4 regions of the Paenibacillus sp. NPDC057967 genome follow, and region 2 is predicted to be linked to each of the others. Evidence: riboswitches for the same ligand, from Rfam matches in the RefSeq annotation. Region 2 holds a riboswitch; each other region holds the start of a gene.

Region 1 (5,594 bases), on a different contig from region 2:
TATTCATTCGTTGTGCGAAAACGATATTGCTAGTAGAAATAGCTCAGCCGTTTACGCTTGTCTACTTCTATTTATATCGTCAAAAGGGTATTCTGAGATTATAGTAAACAAAAGTGTTCACTAAATTTAAGGAGCTGTTTGTCAAATGGGAGTTCGTCACGCGCGCGAATATGCAGATATATTGAAGGAATTGACAGTTGCTGTGGGTGAAATCGAAAATAGTTATTCGTTCTTCGAGATGGAGCCGGAGGAATGGGAGGCGCTGGCTGCGGAGGAACGTCAAGAGGTGTTAGAGGCCCTGGCCGACGATGTGTTTTTTGGCCTGGGTGAAGATCCCGTTATTGCCATCGGAGGCGGAGCGATTACGTATAATAGCAAACACCATGTTATTGAAGTGTCGCAAGGCGACAATGTGATTCAAATTATTAGGCTCATCTGATTCCAAGGTGAGATCACTACAAGGCCGGACACCTCCAGCTCAATGAGAGCAAATGGACGCCAGTGATTTGGATACGCATATGACACGGAGAAAAGCGCCTGTTTTCAGCCGATTACTGTACTGAATACGAGACGCATTCGTGGGGTATGAAGTCTTGGACGAAAGGTCGAGAGCGGCCCCTTCCGAAGTTTGGGGCCGTTCTTCGTATCCTGGATGAGGAGATCCGAATGAGCAGAGCTAGTCTTGCTCATCGGACAAACCGTCTGGATGGAATACCATGCAATGGCATTCAACTTCACCGCTTGGAGCGGGACGTAGATACGTATCTTCGATTCGGAAGCCGGCACGCTCGTATGCGCGGATAGCGCGTGTATTCCAACTCGCAACCTCCAGATCAATCTCGTGCTCCGGCCAGCGGCGGAGCGCTTCTCTGGCCAGAGTGTGGGCGAAGCGAGCGCCTAATCCTTTGCCAATTCGTTCAGGATGCAGTCCAAGGCCCAATCGGGTTACATGACCCATCGGGAAAAATTGCACGAAGCCGATAAGAGACTGCTGTTCGTCCATTACAACAGCATATTGGGAGGCACGGAGGACGGGATCGCCGAATTCGATTCCGTCCTTTTTCATGTTTTCCCATGCAGGCCAGTTGTAGCTGTCCCAAGGCGGCACATAGTGCCAATCGCATAGGGAGCGGGCGTGCTCCTCGGACATGGCTTGAATGGTCATTAACGACTGGTTTGGTTTATAATAGAAGGTGTTGTGGTTATCGTATATCATAAACTTGATTATAGCAGATGGCGTCGATCGGGCGTAAGGACAGGGAGTCGGTTAGAATGAAGAAGCTGCTGTGGATGGGCTGCCTCTCATATTTGGTTATTGGCATTGCGCATGTGGTCGGCGGAGCGTTGCTGGAGCAATTGATTGCCCATTACGGCATTACCTATAAAGACGGCGGGCAATGGATCATGAATCAATTCATCGGATTTCTGTTCGGTGTACTGCTGGCGCCGGCTCTGACCAGCCGGATCGGGAAGCGGGGGGCTGTTCTGATCGCCATGGCGCTGCTTACCTTAAGTGAGGCGGCATACAGCCTGCTGCTGCCATGGGGCTGGATGCTTGCCTTTGCCCCGATTGCCGGCATTGGCTTCGGGATGACGGAAGCGATTGTTGGGGCGACCATTATCGATCATATGAAGGGTAAGGCTTCGGCGATGAGCAGGCTGGAGACCTTCTTCGGCATTGGGGCGCTGCTCATTCCGATTACGGCGGCGTTCCTTATACAGCAGCATGTATGGCAGCTTTCCTTTCCGATTCTATCCGCGATGGCGGGCATTACCTTTGTGCTGTGGCTGACGATGTCGTTCGGCAGCTTGGATGACAGCTTAAGTCCGCCGCAGCGTTCTGTCCCTGGACAGGGGGAAGAGCGTCAGCAAGCGTCGGTATTAAAGAGGAATAAGAACCATGCTAGCTGGCTCGGATATGCGCCAAAGTCGATTCCTTTTCTCGCGCTGAGCGCGGCTTTTTTCATGATCTATGTAGGCATGGAGATGAGCTTTTCGAACTATTTGCCTTCGATTCTCATATCGCGGACAGGCATGTCCGATTCAACAGCTACGGCTGCGCTAAGCTTATTCTGGGGAACGATGGTGCTGGGAAGGCTGTTCGCGGGCATTATCGCGGACCGTATCGGCTATGCAAGCTATTTGTTCATCACGACTGCGGCTGCAGCTGTCGTATTTATCGGAATGATCGTCTTCCAGCAGCAAGGTCTGCTGCTTATCTTGATTGCCCTAAGCGGACTATGCTTCTCCGGTGTGTTCGGCATTGCGCTCGTGTATGCGAATGGCTTGCTGCCAGGCATGACGGAACGGACAACAAGCTTGCTGGTTGCACTTGGCGGAGTCGGAGGGGCTGTATTCCCTCGGGTGACAGGCTGGTTCATGGATCGCTATTCGACGGGAACGACGCTCTACTATCTCTCGGCTTTGGTGATTGCACTTATTGCCGTATTAATCGTGCTCATGATGGCAGGACGCAAGCAGTCGAATCGAATGAACGAAAAAGAGGTTGCCCCCTCCTAGGGGCAACCTCTTTATTCTAATCATTACTTCTCAGCAGCAACGATAAATTTCTCAAATTGCGACTCGTCCAGTACGCGTGCAGCCGTTACGTAGCGCGGCTTGTAGTAGGAAGAATCCAGCTTCTCGATAATTACGCCTTTGCTTGTGGAAGCGTGAGCGAAGTTACCGTCTCCAACGTAGATGCCTACATGGGAGATTCCGCCGTTGTTTTTACCGCTAGTGTCGAAGAACACCAGATCGCCTGGTTGAAGGTCGGTTTTTGCGACTTTCGTGCCGGCGCCTGCTTGATCGGACGATCTGCGCGGCAGATCGATGCCCATCTTGTTGAACACGTAGCTCGTAAATCCAGAGCAATCAAATCCTTTAGTTGTTGTTCCGCCGTAGGAATAACGTGTTCCGATCAATTCATCAATGATGCCGTCCATCTTGGATGCGCTGGCGAATGCGCTTCCAGCCTGGAAAGCGAGCATAAGAACAAGGCCCGCCAAGATGATGCTGACTTTCTTCTTCAACTTGGTGAAGCTCCTTCCGGTGCCGACGAGGTTAGCTGTGGGGTTCGGTTGAAGGTTCCCTATGATCTCTCAGGCGCCCGGCGTGCCGTGCGTCAAGATCAATTCACCCAAAGTGGTTCCCCCGTTTCCCGAGCGGGAATTAGGCAATTTTTGTTTAAACATCTTTAACCAATATAATAAATGGAAAGTGTAGATTCGTGTTGAAAATGAGTAGATTTTAATAATACAAATCGAGATATACACATTCGCTTATTGGGCATAGACAAATATATAGAGATAAACATCATTTCAGCCAAGCTATGACACCTAAACTTGAGTGTATTTTCAATGGAATTTGTGTATTATAAATAGAAAACTATTTAACGGGAAAGGTTGGTCGCGATGGAGAGCGCTGTGGATAATAAGACATCATCCTCGAACTTTATTAAAAATATCGTTGTAGAAGATTTGAAGAGCGGCCGCGTGCAGGAAGTCATTACTCGCTTCCCGCCTGAGCCGAACGGTTATTTGCATATCGGGCACGCCAAGTCGATCTGCCTGAATTTCGAGCTCGCCGACGAGTTCAAGGGCAAGACGAATCTGCGGTTCGACGACACGAATCCGGCGAAGGAAGACACGGAATATGTAGATGCAATTAAGGAAGATGTGCAATGGCTCGGATTCGAGTGGGATGAGCTGAGATTTGCTTCGGATTATTTCGAAGAATTGTATAATCGCGCCGTCCTTCTAATTAAAAAAGGAAAAGCGTACGTATGCGATCTGACAGCCGAACAAACTCGCGAGCTGAGAGGAACGCTGACGGAGCCTGGCAAGGACAGCCCGTACCGCAATCGCAGTGTCGAGGAGAACCTGGATTTGTTCGCGCGCATGCGCGCTGGCGAATTCAAGGAAGGCGAGCGCGTGCTGCGTGCGAAGATTGATATGGCGTCTGCGAATATTACGATGCGCGACCCTGTCCTGTACCGGATCTCCCATGCCCACCATCATCGCACGGGCAGCGAGTGGCATATTTATCCGATGTACGATTACGCGCATCCGCTGAGCGATGCAATTGAAGGTGTCTCGCATTCGATTTGTACGCTTGAATTCGAAGATCACCGGCCGCTATACGATTGGGCAATCGCGGAATGCGAGATGGAGTCGCAGCCGCGCCAATATGAGTTTGCCCGTCTGAATATAACGAATACCGTGATGAGCAAGCGTTATTTGAAGCAGCTCGTAGACGAAGGCGTCGTAGAGGGCTGGGATGATCCGCGCATGCCTACGATCAGCGGCATGCGCCGCAAAGGCTTTACGGCAGAAGCGATCCGTACGTTCTGCCGCGAGATCGGCATTGCGAAGAGCAACAGCGTTGTAGATGAGCGGAACCTGGAGCATTTTATCCGGGAGGATCTGAAGCTGAAGGCGCTTCGTACGATGGCGGTACTACGTCCGCTTAAGGTGGTCATTACGAATTATCCGGAGGGCCAGACGGAACTTCTGGATGCGGAGAATAATGCGGAGAACGAGGAGATGGGCGTTCGCCAAATCCCGTTCTCGCGTGAAATTTATATCGAGCGCGACGACTTTATGGAGAACCCGCCCAGCAAGTACTTCCGTTTGTTCCCTGGCAACGAAGTGCGCCTGAAGCATGCATACTTCATTACTTGCCAAGACGTAATCAAGGACGGGAACGGCGAGGTCGTGGAGCTGCATTGCACGTATGATCCGGAAACAAAGAGCGGCAGCGGCTTTAATGCACGCAAGGTGAAGGGGACGATTCACTGGGTGGAAGCTTCGCAAGCGATTCCTGCCGACTTCCGCTTGTTCGAACCGCTTATCCTGGACGAGTCCAATGAAGTGGATACCTCATTCCTGGAGCGGATTAATCCGAACTCCCTGCAAGTGGAGCAAGGCTTTGTAGAACCGAACATGAACGAGGCGAAGGGCGGCGACAAATTCCAGTTTTTCCGTCATGGCTACTTCAATGTCGATCCGAAGGATTCCACATCCCAGAAGTTGATTTTCAACCGTATCGTTTCATTGAAAAGCTCATTTGATCCTGCCAAGGCTTAGAGGAATTCGCTTCGGTTAGGCGGGCAGCCTGTCAAGCATTCCGCTTGGCAGGCTGTTGTTCGTTAAGAGGGGGTTCGAGAGATGCCAGATAAGCTCCGCAACAGTATCGTGCTGGCAGGCGGTCGAAGCAGCCGGATGGGGCAGGACAAGGCACTTCTAATCATAGAAGGAGAACCTCTGCTTAGGCGTTTGGTCCGCCAATTGTCGGAGATATCGGAACGCGTGATGATAGCATCTGGCTCCGAAGCACAGATGGATAGATATCGCGCTGTCCTACAGGACTTGCCGTTCGCGACGGATATTCAGTTCGCAGTAGATCGTTATCCCGGGGAGGGCCCTTTGGCAGGATTGCACGCAGGAATTTGCGAGATTCGGGAAGAAGGTTATGTCTTGGTGACGGCCTGTGATATGCCCGATATCTCCCCTTCCTTGCTCCAGAGGCTGCTTGATGGCAGAACGGGCGGTCCTGACGTGATCTATGCGCAGGGGCAACCGTTCCATGCCCTC
Region 2 (5,594 bases):
AACCTCAGCCCCATCAAGGAAGGCAGCATCCGATTCGATCCCGAGACGCTTATTCAGCTCCAGTACAGAACGGCCTTCTGGCGTTTCATCCTTCAGCGAGCATATCCCTGCCCAGCCTGCAAGCTCTTCCAGCGTCGTTCCTTCAGCAGGAAGGAACTCGCTAGCCATCCGGTTACCGAACGTAATCGTGCCTGTTTTATCCAAAATAATCGTATTAATATCGCCGGCAGCCTCTACGGCCTTTCCCGACATCGCCAGCACATTGAACTGCGTCACGCGGTCCATCCCGGCAATGCCGATCGCGGACAGCAATCCGCCAATCGTGGTCGGGATGAGGCACACAAGCAAAGCGATCAACACAGGCACCTCAAGCGTAATGCCCAAGTACCGCGCAAAAAAAGGCAGCGTCACGACAACGATCATAAAAATGACCGTCAAAGTCACAAGCAATGTGTTAAGCGCAATCTCGTTCGGCGTCTTTTGCCGCTTCGCGCCCTCTACAAGGGAGATCATCCGGTCCAGGAACGAATCGCCGGGATCACTGGTGACACGCACTTTGATCCGGTCGCTGACGACCCTTGTACCGCCTGTGACCGAGCTGAAGTCGCCGCCCGCTTCCTTCATCACTGGCGCCGATTCTCCTGTAATCGCCGACTCATCTACGGAAGCGAGCCCCTCGATGACTTCGCCATCAGCAGGTATCAGCTCTCCCTGCTCGACCAGCACAATATCACCCTTGCGCAGCGTATGCGATGGCACCGTCTCGATGCGGGAGCCCGCCACTTTCCGCGCATGCATCTCCTTCTTCGCGCTTCTTAATGAGTCAGCCTGCGCCTTGCCCCGACCCTCCGCCAGCGCTTCCGCATAGTTGGCGAACAGAATGGTCAAGAGCAGAATGGCAGCCACCGCAAGGTTGAACCAGGCATCGATATCCGAGGACCCCAGCGCATCCGGGAATACCGCCAATAATAGCGCAACTACAAATCCAAGTTCAACGACAAACATAATCGGATTTTTAATCATGAGACGCGGGTCCAGCTTCAGGAAAGCCTCTTTCATCGCATGTCTTGCGATCGGCCCCGTCCACATCGATTGTTTTTTATGGCTCACGAGATTCTCTCTCCTTCACGAAAAAGCACTATGGCATTAAGGTCAATTGCTCCGCAATCGGTCCCAGTACAACAAACGGGAAAAACGTAAGCGCGCCAACCACGAAGACCGTTCCTGCGAACAGAGCGCCAAATAATGGCTGGTCCGTACGGAATGTGCCGATCGAATCCGGCACCGGCTTCTTCGCGAGCAGCGACCCTGCAACCGCCAACAGCAAGATAACGCCAATATAACGCCCGAAAAACATAACCGCTCCCGTCATCATGTTCCAGAACGGCGTATTGTCGCCCAGCCCTTCAAATCCAGATCCGTTATTGGCAGCGGAGGAGGTGAATTCGTACAATACCTGAGTCAGACCGTGAAAACCCGGATTCGAGACGGTCTCCGGATATACCATGAGCGCAATTGCAGATGGCACCAAAATGAGCAGCGGCTGTACCAGCAGAACAATCGCGATCAGCTTCATTTCCCTGCTTTCGATTTTTTTGCCCAAAAATTCCGGCGTTCTGCCCACCATAAGCCCGGCAATAAATACCGCGATAATGGCATACATCAGCACATTCATAAATCCGGCGCCGATCCCGCCGTAGATCGTATTCAGCATCATATTGGCCAGCGGCACCAGCCCGCCCAGCGGCGTAAGCGTATCGTGCATCGTATTGACAGCTCCCGTCTCCGAAGCGGTCGTAACGACGGAATACAAGGAAGAAGCCTCCAGACCGAACCTCGCCTCCTTGCCTTCCATGCTGCCTTGCGACGAATCCATGCCGATCTCCCCAAGGGCGGGATTGCCGGCACTCTCAGCGGCCAGCGAGGCTCCTATCATAACGAGGAACATCACGCCCATTGCACAAAATAAGACAAGGCCCTGCTTCCGGTTGCCAACCATCTTCCCGTAGGCAAACGGCAACGCTGTCGTCACCAGCATCATGAGCAGCATTTGCAGCAGATTGGACAGATTGGTTGGATTCTCGAGGGGATGAGCAGAGTTTGTTCCGAAGAAGCCTCCGCCGTTGTTGCCCAGCTCCTTAATCGCCAGGAACGATCCGACAGGCCCTCTTGCGATATGCTGTTCAGCTCCTTCCATCGTCGCAGCCGTCACAGAAGGCTCCAGCGTCTGAGGCACACCCTGCGATACGAACAGAAGCGATGTGACGATAGCAATCGGCAGCAGAATGCGCGTAATGGAACGAATCATATCGACAAAGAAATTGCCAAGCGGCTTGCCAGCCAAGCCTCGAATGAACGCCATAGCTGCGGCAAGCGTCGTTGCCGGTGCCGTGAACATCAAGAAGACAATTGCAAGCATTTGTGCCAAATAAGACATGCCGCTCTCCCCGCTGTAATGCTGCAGGTTCGTATTCGTCATAAAGCTGATAGCCGTATTGAACGCCAACGTAGGCTCCATAGCTGCAATGTTGCCCGGATTGAGAGGGAGCAAGTGCTGCAGCCGGAAGATCATATAGACGACCAGAATCATAAAAGCGTTGGCGAACACGAGCGATAACCCATATTGCTTCCAGGTCTGGTTCGTTTTTTGGATGCCGCTAAGCGCCATAATCGGCTTCTCCAGCCAGCCGAAAGCGCGGTCGAGAGTTGTAGGCGAATAATCGAATGCACGCGCGATATATAATCCTGTTGGCTTTGCCAACGTCACAACGATTAATAGAAAAATGCCAATCGAAAGAAGCCCGGCAATCGTCACTTCCAGTCCCTCATTTCATCACCCATAATGGATAAACTATTGATCCTTCCGCCCGCTATCCGTTTCCTTCGCCGACCAAGCGGCAAGGCCCCATACGGAAGCCACCAGCACAACCAAAAATGCAACCAAGATCACATCTAGCACGATGCATCCTCCTCTCCGTTCTTCTCCAATCGATTCTCTTCGAATTCCGATACAAGCTCCTCCGGCTGCAGCGACGCATGCAGCAGCTGATCCGCTCCCAAATGCCGATATAGCCCTGGAATGCTGTTATTCTGGGTCACCACGATGATTCTGCCCGATACAAGCGGACGGAATAGCTTTAAGTACCTGCAAACCAGCGGCACAGAGTTATCGAATAAATACACATCATGAATCTGTCCGCCCTTCAGCGAACAATCCTGGTCTTTCGTATCGAGCTTGATAAAGCAGCTGATTCCGAATCCCTCATGGATTCGCCGTTGCCTGCCGCTGCTGACCAAAGCCGCTACAGGCCAGCCCTTGTATAGCAACAGCTTCACAAATTGCCGACCGTATTCATTCGGCGCATATACCAGCGTAAGCTTTGAATGGAACGAGTTCACTCTTCATTCTCCTTTATCCCTTTCAGCCAATTGGGCGCAAAAAAAGAAGCCTGCGAAGGAGGGGTCCCTCGCGGCTTCTTCTGTAGGCATAGCGAAACAAGCTTCGCTTATGCTGAAGAGCTGCAATTGGCCTCTCTCGAATCGCTTACGAGGTTAGCTGTCGGATTCGGGCGTGAGAGCCGCCCTACCGGACCTGCCAGGTCCGGATTCACCCCGGGATTTCACGCTTGGCGCAAAATCGAATGGTTCCCCCGTTTTCTGCTCTGTGCAGAAACTCAGCGTGTTGCTTGGTCATAATCCTATTTGCGCATCAAAAAACCACAGAGGCACGTGTCCCCTGTGGTCGCCAATGCGATCACAAGCCACTTCCTCTCCATCTACGCTTACGAGGTTAGCTGTCGGATTCGGACGGTGAGAGTCGCCCTACGCTTGGCCGGCGCCCAATCTGGCGCTGCAAGCGATTCACCCCTTGCCATCCGAACTTCCGGCTCTCACACCGGACTGTTCACTTGGCGAATGGTTCCCCCGTTTTCCCGCCTCTTGCGGGAAACTCAGCGATTGCTGTAAAGCTTAATCCGAATATTACTCCTGTCTTCTGAAAGTGTAAAGCAGCAGTAAATGCTGCTTTCACCGATTTTCCATACCTTGCAATCTGATTTATCGCATTCATCGGCTCTTCTCGGAGAAAAGCTCTTCTACACTCGTGCAATCACAGCCGCACACGATTTCCGCCTTGCAGGCGAGCCCTTTTATGGATTTTTCCGAAGACCGCCCGTCGCCAGCAGCAGGGCAAACGAGATCACGACCATGCCAGCCGTCCAGGCCCAAGCCATCGGCATATTGCCGGAATCGACCGCGACATAGATCGCGGTAGGAATGGTCTGCGTCTTGCCCGGAATGTTGCCCGCAATCATCAGTGTTGCCCCGAACTCGCCCAAGCTGCGCGCAAAGCCGAGTATATAGGCAGTCATTACGGCGCGCATCGTCAGCGGCAGCGTAACATAGCGGAATACCTTCCACTCGCCGGCGCCTGCCGAACGTGCGGCATCCTCCAGATTCTTGTCCACCGAATCGAGCGCTACCTTCATCGTCTGGTACACCAGCGGGAACGCCACTACGATCGAAGCGATAACAGCCGCCCATGGCGAGAAGAGAACCGGCGCGGAGAAGACCCACTCTGCCGCTTTGCCAAGAATCCCTTGCCGTCCCCACAGCACGAGCAGCAGAAAGCCGACCACAGTGGGTGGCAGCACCAGCGGCAGCATGAAAGCCGTCTCCAGCAAGATTTTGCCTCGGAATGACCTTCTCGACATCCACCATGCTGCGGCAATGCCCGCCACGGCCGCGACAATGCTGGAGATCAGTGCCACCTGCAATGACAGTACGACTGGCGGCCAGAACGATTGCCAGCTCATTAAGGCTGCTTCGGCAGGCTGAAGCCGTATTTCACGAACAGGTTGAGCGCTTCTTCCGTCTGCAGGTAGTCGTACAATTCGCGTACTTGCTTCTCATGCTTGGTCGCCTTGATGATCCCGATCGGATACAGAATCGGCTTGTAGCTGTCCGGATCGGCCGCAAAAGCGATGTCCGTCTTCGATTCCGATGACAGTGCGTCCGTGCGGTAGACAAAGCCCGCATCCACGTTGCCCGTCTCTACATACTGAAGCACTTGCCGCACGTCCTTGGCCTGAACCGCCTTCTCTTGAAGCTGGTCCCATATACCGGCATTCGTCAGCGCTTCCTTCGCATACGCACCGGCAGGCACGCTCTCTGGAATGCCTATTGCGAGCTTGCTCACCGAAGCAGACAACAAATCCTGTACGCTCCCGACACTGTCCCCTTTGCCCTCCGGCGTCACCAGAACAAGCTCGTTGGATAACAAGTTGATTCGATCCTGCGCATCTATAAGTCCCTTATCCACCAATGCGTCCATGTTCTTGGCCGCAGCCGACAAGAACAAGTCCGCTGGCGCACCTTGCTCAATCTGCTGCTGCAGCGAGCCGGAAGCTCCGTAATTGAACAACAGCGTAACGCCTGGATGTTCCTTCTCATAAGCCGCTTTCAGCTCGTTCAGCGCATCGGTCAAGCTTGCCGCTGCGGATATCGTCAATTCCGCTTTCGTCTCCTTAGAGTCTTTGCCGCAAGCAGTCATTACCAACATCATTACAACCGCCATCAGAATTACAATTGCTTTT
Region 3 (5,594 bases), on a different contig from region 2:
CCGGCCATACCTGCGCCAATTTGGTGATGAAGAACATCATCGAAACCGTGAAGCTGATAAGAGCTCCCGCCGTGTTGATGGTCAGCTTTGTGATCCAGCCTGCCGGCTTCTCGCGTATCCACTTCACCATCATGCCCGATTGGGACAAAGTGAAGGGGATGAATACCCCAACAGCATAGAGCGGGATCAGATGCTCCGTCTTTCCTTGAAAAGCGATGATGAGCAGAATCGACAGCAATCCTAGAATTAAAATGCCGTTCGAATAGCCGAGCCGGTCGCCGCGAACGGTGAACATTCTTGGAATGAACTTATCTTTCGCCAGGTTGACGGCAAGCAGCGGGAATGCCGAGTATCCCGTATTGGCGGCAAGTATCAGAATGAGAGCAGTAGTCCCCTGGACGAAGAAGTACATAAAATGGCGTCCGAACGTTGTTTCGGCGATTTGCGAAACGACGGTGGCTTCATCAAGCGGCTTGATGCCGTACATGTACGCGAGCACCACGATCCCCGAAAACAACAGAGCGAGCAATATTCCCATAGCAGACAATGTTTTGGCGGCATTGTTAGGGGCAGGGCTCTTGAAGTTCGGAATTGCATTGGAAATCGCCTCGACCCCGGTAAGTGCTGAGCTTCCGGAAGCGAATGCCTTAAGCAGTAAGAATAAGGTGATCCCTGCTATAGGCGTGCCGATTGGCGTATGCAGCTCCGGAGCGACACCGCCGACTATGATGCGGTATAAGCCGGCTCCGATCAAGATCAATAGGGACAAAACAAACAAGTATACCGGATAAGCCAGAATAGACGCTGATTCTGTCACGCCTCTCAAATTCAGCAGAGTAAGCAGTAGTACGAATACGACGGCAATCGGAACCTTATATTCATGCAGCGAAGGGAAGGCGGACGTAATGGCATCGGTACCAGCCGATACGCTGACGGCTACCGTCAGAATATAATCAACAAGGAGTGATCCGCCTGCCACCAGACCGGGGTATACGCCGAGATTATTTTTAGAAACGACATAAGCCCCGCCACCATGCGGATAAGCGAATATGATTTGACGATACGACAAAATCAGGGCAGTCAGCAAGATTAACACGCCGATCCCGATGGGGATCGAATACCAGAATGCTGCGGCGCTAACCGTAATGAGAACCAATAAAATTTGCTCAGGTCCGTATGCGACGGATGAGAGAGCGTCCGAGGATAAAATCGCGAGCGCTTTTTTCTTGTTCAATTTTTGCTCGCCCAGTTCATTTGTCTTCAAAGGCTTGCCGATTAAAAAACGTTTAAAAGCTGCCATGTCGTCATCCACTCCATTTTATGAGGATTGCAGCTCAATTCCGAGTCAACGATAAACCTTAATCTCTTCATCGAATGGCAAAAAAACCGCAGGGAAGTAGGGACCTTCCCGCGGTTTCTAAAAAACGCGATGAGTTCCTCTTTCGAGACGCTTACGAGGTTAGCTGACGGATTCAGGTCTGAAAGTAACCTTACGCTGATTGAGACAATCAAGCGATTCACCCCTGGAATGGCAAGCCACTCCGATGGTTCCCCCGTTTCTGCATGCAGAATTAAGCGATCAAGGATTCATGTATTTGTGAGCTTACATTGATAAATCTTACTCCTCGATAAGCAGGCTGTAAACAAACAGGGGAGGAAGCTTGGCGTGAAATTGGGTAACATTCGTCTGAAAAAGCGCTTATTTCCACTTCGCTCTTGGCGGCGCGCATTTTATCTTCTTCAAGCTCGCGAAATCAAAAAATGATTAGATGCGGGGTCTCCGCTATCTCCCCTTTTTATAGGACTGCCATTGGCAGCCCAAGTTCGTCATGCACGGAATTTGCGGTCTCGTGATCCTCGAAAAAAACAATTCCCAAATGTTACTATTTATTGCTATAATTTATAAGAGTACAGCAAAAGGGTTTTTTCACAAGTTTTTACATTTAAATGTCGGTAGCCCTTGCGTCTCAGTAGTAAATTCCGAAAGGAGAATGCAAATGGCAAAAACATTTCATTTCCAACTGGTGGAGGGCTATAAGGGCCAAGAACTCACCACTTGGGTGGGCACGGAAAAGGTGGTAACGAAGGCGCATACCGTACATACCCTTCGCACTGCAGCTTCGGGCAACCGGGCGCTTTCGCTGCTCTCAGAAACGAGCCGCAGTCTGTTCACGCACTATGCTGAAATTCCAGAAGAGTTGTTTCCGCCCGATCATTTGACCCGTATTCGGGTCACATCGCCCGATCCCAACCCCGACATTTATCTGCCTGCGCTACATCACGTATCGATCCATATTCCCGAGAGGCATCGCAGAAAGTACTATGAGCGCAAAATGGCGCGGAACGGCATTTATCACCATCCTAAGCTGAGCGCACTGGGCCTAACCAAATTGGCCAATAGTTTAAGCAATAGAGAGCTCATTCAAGCCTGCGTCGATGCCGAGCTGCTGCAGTCGCCGATTGATACTGCGATCTCGATTCTGTTCTCCAATCCGGAGCTTGCTTCCAACCGGCCGCATACGGCCTCCATTGTGACCAACGATCATATTTACCCTTCCGAAATCGTTAATCCGCAGCAATATAACCGGGTTCGAAATCTGGCAATCATCCTCAGCAAACAAGGCGAAGCCAGCTCGACGGGCGGATGGGCGACTATTACCGATTCCGTTGATAAGGACGGCAATCCGCTTTATTTTGAGTTCGATTTGGCTGATCGCAAAGTAGGCGACCGCGTTTTAGAGTACAAATGGTCGGAAATGACAACAGATGCGGCCACAGCGCCGAACGGCGGAGCGATGCAGACGGCGAGCAACGATACCGCGCTGCAAAACCAGACGTGGAGCGTAAACCAGGGCAAGACGGCGAGCGAGCATCAGGACAACAGCGGCTCCAGCAGTGTCACCGTTCGCAGAACCTACGCTACCGGAGTGAAGGGCGTGGAGCCTGCCGCCCCTCAGTTCAAGTGGACGGTAAAGGAGCTGACGCCGAATCACGGGCTGGACGTAAATGCAGGCTCGCTGAAGTTCCATGCGGATGGCACGTTTTCTATCGATGTGAAAAATACGTATTTGCGGTCGGTAGGCGCGTTTGCGCAGTTTTTTAACGAGAAAGGCGAGCAAATCAAAAATCCGGAGGGTTGGGAAGAGAAGCTGCCGGAATTTATGAGAAGCTGGTTCGAGACGGATTACAAAAAATTTATTACGCCGGTCTCGGCGGTCAACTCGGTGATGGGCATACCGATGCCCACCGATCCCAAAACGTTGTCGTTCAAATTTCCAAGCGATGCGACGAGCCTTAAGCTGCAATTCGGCGGTCTGGGCACGTCTCAGTGGGATAAGGATATAGCTCTGGTCGGGTCCCTGATGACGGGCATTATGCAGTACGGCATCCCGACCATCTTCCTCGTAGCGGGAGCGGCGATTACAAGCTCCAAATGGTTTAACGAATTTGTCGATGATTGGGATAACATTATCGCCGTATTGGGCGTTGCTTTCCCAATCGTCGGCGGAGGGGTGGCGACGGCATCTGCGCTTGGTCATACGAAGTGGGCACTGTCCACCGTAGCCAATGCAGTTGCGGGCATGCTGGTGAAGAAGGGACTGGAGAAGCTCGCACTGAAAATAACGGGCGAAATTACAGCGGCTGCGCTTGCCACTAACATTCCGTTTGTCGGCTGGGCGCTTCGGGCTGCGAACATGGCGATTAATGTTGCGAGCATGGCTGTTACGACGGGCGAAATTATGTCCTCCCCATCGACGCTGTCGGCCACCGTGGCCCGTTCCATGGATCTGGAGTTTACGTTGAAGCCAGACCCGGAGCACGGCGAAGCAGGACATCCGGAGACGGCCGTCTGGCCAGCTGTGTCCCATCACTATCAAGTGACCGTCCAGTACCAGGGCGGAACGAACTTCGTGCTGAAGGGCAAAATGCCCGAGACGACGTCCAGCACGCCGCTTAAGCTGACGTTCGCAGATATACCGGTCGGAGGCAAGCTGCAAATTATGGCGGGCATCTACTCCGAGAGCGGCTGGCTGTGCGGCAAATACCAGGGCGAATGGCTGCCCGCTTTCCCGGACGACGGCTCAACCTCGTTGCGGCTTTCCGGCAGCATTACGGAAATTCTCGTCCCGCTCACGCAGGATACGCAGTACAAATATAAGGAAAAAATCGTCTACGACGCTCCGAGTCAAAAGCATATCTGGCATGCGGGTGATTTGCCGACGGCGACGGTAGCGAGTCTCGATTGCAGCAGCGGAGGCAACCGGTTGTGCAAGCCGGTCTGCATGACGCTGAACGGGCAGGCGTACCAGGTCGGCTATGTATGGAGCGCCAGCAGCCAAAATTATTTGGCGCAAAACTTGTCCGTGCTGGCCGATCCGCAGTCACGCTTCAAGCTGTCCGAGACGGCGTTTGCCGTCCAGCCGGCTATCGCTTACGACCAGTTCGGTGTCGAGCCGAAGGAAGGACAGGATCGCGAGGTCAGCCTGAACAACTTTATTGTCGATACGCGCAATAACCAGTTTCATTTGCGCCGTGTCGATCTGATGGACGGCAAGCCGGGCTTCGGCTTGAACGGTCCGAATCTGAAAAGCTGGGGCAAATTCAATTTGTCCAATCTCGACGGGGTTGTTGTACATCCGGAAGGTGCGGTAATCGCCGTCAGCTGGCGGGACAGCAAGATGGAAATATTGCAAATTCCCGAAGCGCCGTCGGACGACAACAAGGCGGAGGATGCGCAGATGGTATCGGGGCTCGGCGTGAGGCAAGGGCTGCTGAACGGACCGCGGGCGCTGGCGGTGACGCCGGACGGGCGCGTGCTCATTCTCGAAACCGTCAACCAGCGCATTCAGTCGTTCGATACAAAAGGCAACCCGGTGGCCAGCTTCCTGGGCGAGAAGCTGTTCACGCTGCCGGCTTCCGACTATGCCGCCGATTTGGATAAAGGCCAATTTTCCGCGGCGCTGCAGCAGCAGTTCCAAACGAACGGCTTGACGCATATTTTCGATTTGGCCGGATCGCTGGCCTCCGACTTGAACTCGGGCGTGTTGACCGATTATCTGATTGATGCTTTCGCCGATGAAGGAGTCTACCTCGCGTACGACAAAGAGCACATGAATGATCATAAGATCAGCGCTTTCGTGACGATTGTCGTGCAAGGCCAGCAGTGGAAAATTACCGACCCGACGCGCAGCGCCGTCTTCGACATCAAGAAAGCGGGCAATGTGCTAGGCGTCAACCATGCGCTGACAAACGTTGCGGTCGACGTACGTGCCGAGGGCAGTACTTGGGTCGTGGAAGACCGGACCGGCGCCAAGTCTTACTATATAGCCCAGGATGCGGCGAACGGCCGGCAGTTGAATGTGAACCGCTATTTGCCGCACATGAAGCTCTACAATCCGGATGGGCGGACGGATATTACGTACCTCGATGTCGCCGTAGAGGCGAAAGGGTACATCTACGTGCTCTCGTATGTTTCCGGCGGCAGCGTGACGAGCAATTACAGCATGGATATTTATAATCCCGACGGCTCGTTCCTCGTGCGGACGCCGAACTCCCGCTTGCAGCCGACCCATCCGCAATATATAAGCGCAGCC
Region 4 (5,594 bases), on a different contig from region 2:
GTTGCCTGCCGCGCGTCCCATGCCGTATACGGATGCGTCAAGCAGCTCAACGCCTTTGTTCGCCGCGATCAGCGTGTTCGCGAATGCAAGCTGCAAGTTGTTATGCGCGTGAACGCCAAGACGCTTGTTCGGCAAATGCTGCTGGAATTTATCCACCAGGTAGCCTACATCATCCGGCTTCAGGCTGCCGTAGGAATCCACGATGTATACAACGTCTACAACGCTGTCGTTAATTTGCTTGAATGCTTCGACCAATTGGTTCTCCATCACGTTGGAAAGCGCCATAATGTTCAGCGTCGTCTCATATCCGCGGTCGTGGAAAATTTGCACCAGCTCAAGAGCCTTGTCTACATCTTGAATGTAGCAAGCTACGCGGATCAGGTCGAGCAGGCTCTCGCTGCGCGGCAAAATGTCATTCTCGTCAACGCGGCCGATATCAACCAGCGCAGACAGCTTGGTGTTGCCTTTGTTCGGAATGACCTTGCGAAGGAAATCGTCGTTCAGGAAGCGCCATGGGCCTGCGCTATCTGCACCTTTCAACAGCTTCGGCGAGTTTTTGTAGCCGATCTCCATGTAGTCGACACCAGCTTCGTTCAAGCTATTATAAAGGTGCTGTACAAACTCGACGCTGAAATCCCAGTTATTGACGAGTCCGCCGTCACGAATTGTACAATCGACAATTTTACAATGACTAGTTTTCGAATGCATGCTTGCTGCTCCTTTGATTTGAACATGAGTTCACTTTTTATCTACCATCATACTTGAAATATGACGGGAACGCAAAGTAATTATGTCGGTATTTGGATATTTTGGACGATTGGTTGTCCCGATAAGATATCATTTACAAATTGATATTTTAAAGTTAAAATATTATGTAAACATCAACGCTTAATTTTTCCGACCTGGAAAAAGCGGGGGAACCAACGTAAGTGCGACGTGGGCCGACAGCCGGCCGCAGCCTTGCAAGGGGTGAGTCCGGGGATTTGTACCCCCGGTAGGGTCTACTCTCTAGCCCGAATCCGACAGCTAACCTCGTAAGCGGACAAAGGAGAGGTGTCTTATGCTTTCTTTATCTTTGCAAGATTCCCCATTCCCTTCGGAACAACCCCTGCAGCTTAGCATTAGCCGCGTGGAAGTATTCGTCATACCGGCGCTCGCGATTGACTCGGCAGGGTATCGCGTTTGTCTTCGCATTAGCAGCGACCTCGGTTATGGCTGGAACGAGCAATTCGTCAGTGACAGCGAGCCAAGTCTGCAACTCGACCGTTGGGGTCCGCTATTCCGCAGCTTCATCGGCCGTTTCTCGATCGTTTCCTTGACCGAACGGCTCACCGAACGAATCGCGCAGACTCTTAATCCCGATAATCGGGCTTACCGTTTATTTTCCGCCGCAATTACACAGCTGCAGAACCCGGGCTCCGGACGCCCGATTTCATCGGCTGAGCCTGCCGAAGAATCCGTTCTTCAGCAGCGCGCCGTCGCTTATTTATCCGTAGATTAGCAGCATACGCTTGGATATGGGGATATCCTATGTCGGCCAGCCTATCAAGGCAAGCCGCAACCTGCATCAAGCCCGAAGCCTTCCAACCCGGAAAGCCCGGGCTTGTTTGCGTTTTGGGGGAGCTGTCCGGCGGCGCTCAGTCAGGCTGCAGCTTTTCGTTCTCTAAGCCGAGTTTTTCGGTCTGCAGCTCGCTCGGCATCGACGTTCTGCTCTCTAAGCCGAGTATCTCGGCTTACAGCTCGCTCGGCGGCGGCTTTCTGCTCTCTAAGCCGAGTTTTTCGGCTTGCAGCCTGATCATCATCTATAGATAAATAAAAAGATGCCTCCACCATCAATTTTCAATGGTAAAGGCACCTCGTTTTTGCATATTCGCAACCTTTCGACTTCAACACCTCCAGAATGGTTTAGCGAGTTATTGATTAGTTAAAACAAACTTCCGCTCACATTCCCACTATCAGCCTATAACAGCTAGTACGCACAATGTTCATCAGACTGGTATATATGAACTATGCATGACTAGCGGCAGCGCAATGATATTGCGGTGCTGCACAGCCGCCGCCGCGCCTGCAACCCCTTTGACCGATTCATGTGCTCATTCGTCTAAACTCCTTACTTGAATACAGAAGGCTGCACCGCCTAACGAGCTCGTTTATCTGGTACAAACACACATCGAACCGCCTAAGTAGAATAGTCCGTTTAAGGAACCATTCACCACCGATGCCCCATTGCCCCACACCCCATCCTTCCATTCAGAAGACATTGAATGTGCACACTCGCAACCAATCACTCACGACCCCGTCGACCGGTAATGCCGTACGCCGAATCGCCAGATTAGCAGGCATGGGATGAGGAATAGCAAACCGCCGAACGTGATCATCATAGGAAGAAACATACTGCCCTCCCGCTTATCGAGCAGGTACATGAGCGGCAAGTAGCTGACGCAGCCGAACGGAATAATGAACGTAAAGAAACGGGTAACCCACTTTTCATAAATATTGAGCGGATACTGCGCCATCTCGCGCCCTCCGTCTGTGAAGACATTAGCTACTTCAATCGCCTGGATCGTCCAAAAGCAGAATGTCGCAGCCAAAATAAAGATGCCTGTAAAAATAATCGTGCCATTGGCGATCATAAGCAGCAGCGTCAACAGCTTCGGAAAACTCCAAATCTGCGGCAAATGGGACACCGACCAGATCAGCACGATCACACTTTGCAGCAGCCTTCCTATTCTCGTAAACTCAAACTTCGAGCCCAATACTTGCAGCGCTGTGCTTCTGGGCCTAACCAGCAGCCGGTCGAAGTCTCCCCTGCCAACCAGCGACGAGAAGGAATCGAAACCACGCGCGAAACATTCACTCAGCGAAAACGACATATGAATGACCGAAAAGCAAAGAGCTACCTCAAAGAAACTCCACCCCTGCAGCTCTCCGAAACGCTGAAACATAAAATACAAGCCCCCGAACACCATAAAGGGGATAAAAAACTGCCCTATGCTCATCAGCAAAAATGATGTCCGATATTCCATCTGAGATTTGAGGTGAATGCTTAAATATTTGAAATACAGTCGCATGTTCGTCTACCCTCCCTGCACGACGACGGCTCGCAGCGCTTTTTTCATTAAAGCTTTTCCAGCTAAAACAAGCACCGACAGCCACGCGATTTGAATCAGGATTCCCCATGCCGCCTCCGCGACAGGAATATGTCCGGAATAGACGCGAAACGGAAAGTCGGTCGTCCAGCGGAACGGCAGCGCGTACACGATCGGCTGCAGCCACGACGGCATAAGCGGCACCGGGATAACCATGCCCGCCAAAAACTCACCCGCAACCGCAATCATCAGAATGGAGCCGACCGGCGACATCGTCCAAAACACCGATATGTAGATCAGCATCGAGATGGCCACGACAACCAGCAAGCCCAGCGTCAGCGCAACCAGAAACAGGCCAAATGAACCCCAATTCGGCGGGAGCCCCATCCGGTAAGGCTCAGGGATGACAAATACGATCGCCAGCAGCGGAAAACAACGCAGCGTAGCGCTCGCAAATCGTTGTGCCAGAAGCTTCGAATACCAATGCGGGTACAGATCCATCGGCCTGCATAGCTCATAGGCAATGTTGCCGTTCGTAATCAAATCAAACAATTCCTGATCGCGAAACCATAACATGATGAAGGACAAGAAGATTTGCTGAAGCCAAACATACGTAATCAAATCATCCAGGGAAATGGGCTGTGAGCCCGTGCTGTTGCTGTAGAATGCAGCGAAGATCATGATGAAGACAAATCCGAAGAATAGCTGGGTCGCCATACCGGCAAGCGCCGCCGAGCGGTATTGCATCCCGTTAATAAACCGAAGGCGCCAGATCGAAGTATAAGCTTTCATATCTGGTGCTCCTCATAAAGCTGAACAATAATCTCGTCGATGTCCTTAGCCGAAACAGAGAGATCGACCACCTCGACTGCCTCCGACAAGCGGGTGACCATCTCCGCAAGCGTCACCTTCTCCGAATCAAAGCTGTATACCGCTCGTTCGTCCGCCCACTCGATCAGCGTTGCCCCTTCAATCGTTACCGGTCCAGAACGTCCCCTGTAATCGACCGTCACCGTCTTGCCTGTCCCAAACCGTTCCTTCAGCTCACCAAGTGTGCCGTCATACAAAAGGGTACCTTTGCCGATCATCAGAATCCGATCCGCCAGCGCTTCGATATCGCTCATATCGTGAGTGGTCAGAATGACCGTCACACCCTGCTCCCGATTCAGCTTTTTAATAAAATTGCGTACTGCCAGCTTGCTAACCGCATCCAGCCCGATCGTAGGCTCGTCCAGGAACAGCAGCTTGGGACTGTGCAGCAACGATGCTGCAATCTCGCAGCGCATCCGCTGCCCCAGGCTCAGCTGCCTGACCGGCATCCTCAGAATCGCCTCCAGATCAAGCATCTCGGTCAGCATCGCCAGATTGTCCCGGTACATGCCGTCCGGTATCGCATAGATGTCCCTCAGCAGCTCGAACGAATCCATGACCGGCACATCCCACCATAGCTGCGACCGTTGTCCGAATACGACGCCGATATGCTTGACGTATTCCGTGCGGTCCTTCCACGGCGTATAGCCCATAATGGAGCACTGACCCTCATCCGGCACCAGAATGCCGCTCATCACTTTGATCGTGGTTGACTTGCCCGCTCCGTTCGGTCCGATATAACCTACAATTTCTCCTTCCCCGATGGAGAAGGTAATGTCCTTCAACGCCTCCACGACGGTGTGCTTGCGCGCGAACAAGGCTTTAGTCGCTTCCTTGAGCCCAGCCGTCCTTGTCGCGACTTTAAATCTCTTCTCAATGCCGTCCAGCCGAATCCATGCCTCATTCCGGTTCATGCTCTCTTAATCCTCCTGTATGTATTGCGCCGAAGCCGCTCGGACGGAGAGCCAATTCCGTTCCCTCTCCTGCCCTGCGTGAAACAGCGGGATAAAGATAGTACCCTATATTCCCATAAAAGTATAGCTTTATTTTTCAAAACAACGGGCGATCTACAAAGCATAAATCCTTCAATTGTTTATTGAATATTAATTCGTTATGATGTATATTTATACAGTATTAAGTTTGAACGGAGGGAAAGCATGTCCAATCTCATGCATGTTTCATCTTTGGAAAAAGACACTCACACCATTACCCATATACCAGCTCCCATTGACCTGGCCAAAAAGCATGTGCTGAATACAGCCATTCGTCCGGATATCGTCATGGCGCGCGGCGAAGGCATGATGCTATACGATACGGAGGGCAATAGCTATCTGGACTTTATCGGCGGCTGGGCTGTCAACAGCCTTGGCCACTCTCCTGTCGTCCTGCAACAAGCGCTTGCCGAGCAGGCATCCAAGCTGGTTCATGCCAGCCCTGCCTTTTATAATGAGCCGCAGATCCAATTCGCCGAGCAGCTTACTAGCGTCAGCGGCATGGATAAAGTGTTTTTCACCAGCACGGGTGCGGAAGCGAACGAAAGCGCGGTTAAGCTTGCCCGCAAGCATGGAGCACTGAACCTCAACGGCGCTTATGAGGTCATCACGTTAACGAACAGCTTCCACGGCCGCACGCTGG

Evidence for each region. A riboswitch is a leader RNA that binds a small molecule or an ion and turns the genes downstream of it on or off. The one in region 2 is predicted to bind cyclic di-AMP.
Region 1: another riboswitch for cyclic di-AMP. It lies ahead of ACFVSO_RS23945 (C40 family peptidase); the one in region 2 lies ahead of ACFVSO_RS05295 (hypothetical protein).
Region 3: another riboswitch for cyclic di-AMP. It lies ahead of ACFVSO_RS25120 (APC family permease); the one in region 2 lies ahead of ACFVSO_RS05295 (hypothetical protein).
Region 4: another riboswitch for cyclic di-AMP. It lies ahead of ACFVSO_RS19105 (5-formyltetrahydrofolate cyclo-ligase); the one in region 2 lies ahead of ACFVSO_RS05295 (hypothetical protein).

What each region holds. Positions count from the first base shown of each region.
Region 1 covers NZ_JBHVQB010000010.1:32,873-38,466, forward strand. Annotated here, with positions in the region: gene ACFVSO_RS23930 (hypothetical protein) at 146-439, shown strand; gene ACFVSO_RS23935 (GNAT family N-acetyltransferase) at 677-1,165, opposite strand; gene ACFVSO_RS23940 (MFS transporter) at 1,273-2,520, shown strand; gene ACFVSO_RS23945 (C40 family peptidase) at 2,544-3,032, opposite strand; cyclic di-AMP (ydaO/yuaA leader) riboswitch at 3,038-3,188, opposite strand; gene ACFVSO_RS23950 (glutamine--tRNA ligase/YqeY domain fusion protein) at 3,414-5,087, shown strand; gene mobA (molybdenum cofactor guanylyltransferase) at 5,169-5,594, shown strand, end outside.
Region 2 covers NZ_JBHVQB010000002.1:175,652-181,245, reverse strand. Annotated here, with positions in the region: gene kdpB (potassium-transporting ATPase subunit KdpB) at 1-1,089, opposite strand, end outside; gene kdpA (potassium-transporting ATPase subunit KdpA) at 1,139-2,809, opposite strand; gene ACFVSO_RS05300 (signal peptide protein) at 2,852-2,959, opposite strand; gene ACFVSO_RS05295 (hypothetical protein) at 2,953-3,399, opposite strand; cyclic di-AMP (ydaO/yuaA leader) riboswitch at 3,526-3,690, opposite strand; cyclic di-AMP (ydaO/yuaA leader) riboswitch at 3,764-3,966, opposite strand; gene modB (molybdate ABC transporter permease subunit) at 4,149-4,814, opposite strand; gene modA (molybdate ABC transporter substrate-binding protein) at 4,814-5,594, opposite strand, start outside.
Region 3 covers NZ_JBHVQB010000011.1:107,896-113,489, reverse strand. Annotated here, with positions in the region: gene ACFVSO_RS25120 (APC family permease) at 1-1,300, opposite strand, end outside; cyclic di-AMP (ydaO/yuaA leader) riboswitch at 1,433-1,588, opposite strand; gene ACFVSO_RS25115 (hypothetical protein) at 1,998-5,594, shown strand, end outside.
Region 4 covers NZ_JBHVQB010000007.1:139,305-144,898, forward strand. Annotated here, with positions in the region: gene ACFVSO_RS19100 (aldolase catalytic domain-containing protein) at 1-708, opposite strand, end outside; cyclic di-AMP (ydaO/yuaA leader) riboswitch at 876-1,056, shown strand; gene ACFVSO_RS19105 (5-formyltetrahydrofolate cyclo-ligase) at 1,061-1,501, shown strand; gene ACFVSO_RS19110 (hypothetical protein) at 1,531-1,812, shown strand; gene ACFVSO_RS19115 (ABC transporter permease) at 2,289-3,071, opposite strand; gene ACFVSO_RS19120 (ABC transporter permease) at 3,078-3,881, opposite strand; gene ACFVSO_RS19125 (ABC transporter ATP-binding protein) at 3,878-4,873, opposite strand; gene ACFVSO_RS19130 (aspartate aminotransferase family protein) at 5,117-5,594, shown strand, end outside.